Casimicrobium huifangae: one gene and its partner. The protein of the gene in region 1 interacts with the protein of each later gene in a pairwise test. Links are inferred from orthologs where the notes say so. Each region holds a gene or a part of one and is shown on either strand. Other genes may lie near its edges.

What was found.
Region 2: the proteins of hfq (region 1) and rho interact in binary tests that used the Escherichia coli proteins (3 or more experiments, as listed by UniProt). The link is inferred for Casimicrobium huifangae from one-to-one orthologs.

The regions. Positions count from the first base shown.
Region 1 is NZ_CP041352.1:1,580,268-1,582,956, reverse strand. It holds hfq (RNA chaperone Hfq), read left to right. Parts: upstream 1-1,069; coding sequence 1,070-1,309; downstream 1,310-2,689. Other genes in the region: hflK (FtsH protease activity modulator HflK), read left to right, coding at 2,533-2,689; hflX (GTPase HflX), read left to right, coding at 1,348-2,517; der (ribosome biogenesis GTPase Der), read left to right, coding at 1-914. UniProt on the Escherichia coli protein: RNA chaperone that binds small regulatory RNA (sRNAs) and mRNAs to facilitate mRNA translational regulation in response to envelope stress, environmental stress and changes in metabolite concentrations.
Region 2 is NZ_CP041352.1:3,634,018-3,636,948, forward strand. It holds rho (transcription termination factor Rho), read left to right. Parts: upstream 1-800; coding sequence 801-2,063; downstream 2,064-2,931. Other genes in the region: FKL89_RS16450 (outer membrane beta-barrel protein), read right to left, coding at 1-100; trxA (thioredoxin TrxA), read left to right, coding at 285-611; FKL89_RS16465 (serine/threonine-protein kinase), read right to left, coding at 2,144-2,931. UniProt on the Escherichia coli protein: Facilitates transcription termination by a mechanism that involves Rho binding to the nascent RNA, activation of Rho's RNA-dependent ATPase activity, and release of the mRNA from the DNA template.

The DNA of each region.
Region 1 (2,689 bases):
AGGATATCGCTGTCACCGGCAGCGATGTCGTCGAGGCTGTGGAGCCCGCCGAGGGCGAAGAGCCCGAGTTCATCCCCGAACCGCCGCCGCGAGTCAAGATCGCCATCGTCGGCCACCCGAACGTCGGCAAGAGCACACTGGTTAACGCGCTGATCGGGGAAGAACGGGTCATTGCCTTCGACCAGCCCGGCACCACGCGCGACTCGATCTATCTGGATTTCGAGTACAAAAATCGCGACTACACACTGATCGATACCGCCGGCGTGCGCAAACGCGGCAAGGTGACCGAGGCCGTTGAAAAGTTCTCGGTCATCAAGACGCTGCAGGCAATCGAAGATGCCAATGTGGTGGTCTTCGTCGTCGATGCCACCGAGGGCGTCAGCGACCACGACGTTCAACTGGCGTCGTTTGTTCAGGATGCCGGTCGCGCCCTTGTGGTCTGCCTCAACAAATGGGACATTGCCGACGCCGACGCTCGCAAGAAGCTCAAAGACGATTGTGAGCGCAAGCTGTACTTCGTTGACTATGCGGAGACGCTGACCATTTCGGCCCGCACCCGGCAGGGTCTCGACAAGGTCATGGCGGCAGCCAACCGGGCCTACACGTCGGCGTTCAAGAAGCTGTCAACGCCCAAGCTGACCCGGGCGCTGCAGGACGCCATTGTCAAGCAGCAACCGCCGCGCGCCGGCACCATCCGCCCAAAGATGCGTTACGCCCATCAGGGTGGCAGCAATCCGCCCGTGGTCGTGATCCACGGCACCTCGCTCAACCGAATCTCTGACACCTACAAGCGCTTTCTGGAGCGGTTTTTCCTCGATGCCTTCGAACTTAGGGGAACACCGCTACGACTTGAGCTGCGTACGGGGCATAATCCGTACGCAGAGACCGGCAAGTCGGGTCGTCGCCAGCGCTGATCGCTTTCATTTCGGCGCGTCCTCCCGCGGCAGTGCAACCCGAAAGGGTGCTTGAACTTGCAGGCTCCGGCTCCATCTCATTGCAGGATCGTCGTTCGATCGTGCCGGGCTGGTGCGTATTCGGAAGCATCATTCAATAATTCGGAGAACAAGAAGTGAGCAATAAAGGGCAATCCCTACAAGACCCGTTCCTGAACACGCTACGCAAGGAGCACGTCCAGGTCTCCATCTACCTGGTGAACGGCATCAAACTGCAGGGTCAGGTCGAATCTTTCGACCAGTACGTTGTGCTGCTGAAGAACACCGTCACCCAAATGGTTTACAAGCATGCGATCTCCACGATCGTTCCCGCCCGTGCTGTCAGCATTCCGCACGGAGACGACGCATCTGAGTAATCCCCGCTGCGGCGCGTTCTGCTGCCCGGAACGCTCCCATGTTTGAACGACACGCCGGTAATGATCGCGCCGTGCTGGTGCAACTTGCATTCGGCAAGGCGCCTATCGCCGACGATCTCGAAGAGCTGCAATCACTGGCTGCCACTGCCGGCGCGGATACGGCCGGCGTAATCACCGGTCGCCGCGAAAAACCGGACGCCGCACTGTTCGCTGGTCGCGGCAAGGTTGAAGAGATTGGTGCGGCCTGCGCCGAGCACCATGCTGAGCTGGTGATCTTCAACCATCCACTGTCTGGCGTGCAGGAACGCAATCTTGAGCGCGAGCTTTCCTGCCGCGTCATCGACCGCCGCACACTGATTCTCGACATCTTCGCCCAGCGCGCCCGCAGTGCGGAAGGCAAGCTGGCAGTGGAACTCGCCCAACTGGAACATTTGTCTACCCGCCTGGTACGCGGCTGGTCGCACCTTGAGCGGCAGCGCGGCGGTATCGGCCTGCGCGGCCCCGGCGAGAAGCAGCTTGAAATTGACCGTCGGCTGATCTCGGGAAAGATTCGCGCCCTGCGCGAGCGCCTTGATCGGGTTGAACGCCAGCGCCACACCCAGCGCCGGCAGCGCGAGCGTTCGCAAACACGCTCGATCGCCATCGTCGGCTACACCAATGCGGGCAAGAGCACGCTGTTCAACCGCCTCACTGCGGCCGGCACCTACGCCGCCGACCAGTTGTTCGCGACGCTGGACACCACCGTGCGCAAACTCTATGTGGCGGATGCACAACCGCTGGTGGTGTCAGACACAGTGGGCTTCGTCCGCGCACTGCCGCATGAGCTGGTGGAAGCCTTCAAGGCGACGCTACTGGAAGCGGTGCAATCAGACCTGCTGCTTCACGTCGTGGACGGCGCCAGCGACCAGCGCGAACAACAGATCGAAGCGGTGAACGCCGTGTTGCAGGAGATTGGCGCTGCCGACATTCCGCAACTGATCGTGGTCAACAAGTGCGATCTGCTCGGCCTCGGCACCGACGCCGGCCGTATCGAGACTGATGAAAGCGGTGCGGCGAGTCGCGTTTTTGTTTCAGCGCGCACGGGGGCGGGCATTCCCGAACTGCGTACCGTCTTGCAAGCGCGGTTTCCACGCCAAAATAGCTATCCGTACGACACTGAGTCCGGGTTCGCCCATGACGACGCGTCGCAGAATGCCAAAGCCGCGTAAATACGCGACCTGACAATGAACACACAAGCAACACCCTCGCTGCTGACCCGCTGGCGCAACGCCTTCCGTAACGGGATCAAGCTGTCACTGAACGATCCGCAATGGGGCCGCAAACCCGGCGCCGGCGGCAGTGATAACTCATCTGGCGACAAAGGCGGCGACAAGGGCAGCG
Region 2 (2,931 bases), 2.1 Mb from region 1 along the record:
CGTAGAACGGGCTCTTTTGTTGCGCAAAAGCAGTCGCGGTCAGCAACAAACCGGCGGCAACGACGGAGGTTCGAAGGAGGGAGGGGTTACGAAGCTTCATGGAGACCAATCACTTTTTTCTAGTTGAAACCATCACTAGACCTGTCGTTCGCGAGCGAGTTCCCGCCTCGCCGTCATCCATCGTCAAGCGCACGGCAGTCGGCCAGACTTGCAATTTCCCGTCGCAACATCAACTAACATTCATCTTTGGCATCAACCGACGGACGCGACAGGAAAATTCACCCATGAGCGAAAACATCACCCACGTTACCGACGCCACCTTCAGCGACGACGTACTCAAGTCCGATACGCCCGTGCTGGTTGATTTCTGGGCGGAGTGGTGCGGCCCGTGCAAGATGATTGCGCCGGTGCTGGAAGAAGTCGCCGTGTCGCACGCCGGCAAGATCAAAATCGCCAAGGTCGATGTCGATGACAACCGGGAAGTGGCCGCCAAGTACGGAATCCGTGGCATTCCGACGCTGCTGCTGTTCAAAAACGGTGAACTGGCCGCGCAAAAGGTTGGCGCGCTGTCGAAGGCCCAACTGACCGCTTTTGTTGACAGCAACGTCTAAGCCCGTCACAATTCGGTTTCAGTAATGCCCCGCTGTCCTGGCGGGGCTAAATTCCCCAGCAAAAACAAAGTCTTCAGCGCGCAAGCGCCAGTCTGTTCACACATTCCCCTTTCGCGAGCCCGCTCCGCATGTTCATCGCGTTGAGCCGCTCATTCCGCCGCCCGAGGGTGGCCACTCACTCCCTACAGCATGAATCTCGCTGAACTCAAAGCCAAATCCGCCGCCGAACTCCTCGAAATCGCGACCGCTCACGAGCTGGAAAACGCGAACCGCTTCCGCAAACATGACCTGATCTTCGCCCTGCTCAAGCAGCAGGCCAAGAAGGGCGAAAGCATCCGCGGCTCCGGCGTGCTCGAAGTCCTGCCCGACGGCTTCGGCTTCCTGCGTTCGCCCGAGGCGAGCTACCTGGCCGGCACCGACGACATCTATATTTCACCGTCGCAGATCCGCCGTTTCAACCTGCACACCGGCGACTCGATTGAGGGCGAAATCCGCACCCCGAAAGAAGGCGAGCGCTATTTCGCGCTCACCAAGCTCGACAGCGTCAACGGCCTGCCCCCCGAGGCCGGCAAGAACAAGGTGCTGTTCGAAAACCTGACGCCGCTGTTCCCCGACGAGCCGCTCAAGCTCGAGCGCGAGATCAAGGCCGAAGAAAACATCACCGGCCGCGTGATCGACATCGTGGCGCCGATCGGCAAGGGCCAGCGCGGCCTGCTGGTCGCCCCGCCGAAGTCCGGCAAGACCGTCATGCTGCAGCACGTGGCGCACGCCATCGCCAGCAACCATCCCGACGTCGTGCTGATCGTGCTGCTCATCGACGAGCGCCCCGAAGAAGTGACCGACATGCAGCGCACCGTGCGCGGCGAGGTCGTCGCATCCACCTTCGACGAGCCCGCGACGCGCCACGTGCAGGTCGCCGAGATGGTCATCGAAAAGGCCAAGCGCCTGGTCGAACACAAGAAAGACGTGGTGATCCTGCTCGACTCGATCACCCGCCTGGCCCGCGCCTACAACACCGTGATGCCGTCGAGCGGCAAGGTGCTGACCGGCGGCGTTGAGGCCAACGCGCTGCAGCGCCCCAAGCGCTTCTTCGGCGCGGCGCGCAACATTGAGGAAGGCGGCAGCCTGACCATCATCGCCACGGCGCTGATCGATACCGGCAGCCGCATGGACGATGTGATCTACGAAGAATTCAAGGGCACCGGCAACATGGAAATCCACATGGATCGCCGCATGGCCGAAAAGCGTGTCTACCCGGCGATCAACATCGGCCGCTCGGGCACCCGCCGCGAAGAGCTGCTGCTCGAGCCGAGCGTGCTGCAAAAGACCTGGATCCTGCGCAAGCTGTTCTCCGAAATGGACGAGATCGAGGCGATGGAAAAGCTGCAGAAGCACATGCGCGAGACCAAGAACAACAAGGAGTTCTTCGAGGCGATGACGCGGGCGCGCTAGTGCGTCCCTCGGCCGGCACGATTCCGGCCCGTCTCGCTTGTTCGTGATCGCCGGCGCCGCCGCTTTTGGCGGCGATCATCCTATCGTTTGTCATTGCCGCTTTTTCGCGGCAGTGACGCCAATGCGGCCTCCGCGCGCTGGACGCCTGTTTTCAACAGTTGCAGCATTTCGCCATTGTCGCGCTGGATCATGTCTTCGATCTGTGGCAGCAGGCGATTGGCCTCACGAAACCCCTCTACGGCCTCGGCGATCATCTGGGCGCACTCGCCGCCCGTGGGAGCAGCCGGGCTCGCGCACAAGCGCAGCTTGACCTCCGCACTCAAGGCCGCCATTCCCACCCTCACGGCAACCCCCTGACGCTCCGCAGCCAGGCTGGCGGGCAAGGTGGCCGCTTCGGCCAGAGTCGCCTGCACCAGCGCGTGCAGTGCCACCGGATCGGACCTTGCTGACAACTCCATTTCGATCTCGGCCATCGCGGCGGCAACGGAGTTCAGCTTTGCTTGCGCCAGATTTGGCTCGAGTCTGGCCAACGCCTGCGCGTGCTCGCGGGCACGCCGAAAACCGTTTCGTGCGCCGTTGAGATCACCTGCCTCGCGGGCCAGTTCGGCCGCCATTGAGGTGGCGAACGCGAGGTTGGCCAGAGTGCCGACTTGCCCCGGGCGGGCGAAATTCAGCGCTTCGAACGCGCGAACTGCCTCATCGCCCAGTTGTCGCGCCGTCGCTTTCGCAATCTCGGGCGGTGCGTGCTCCGAGGCAACGGTCGCGACGTAAAGCGTGGTGATCGCACGCTTGCCTTCCACCTCGGCATGCAGATCGGCGGCAAGGCGGCGTTGTGCCAGCTCCCGATGAATGGCCAGCGCCTCTTGCG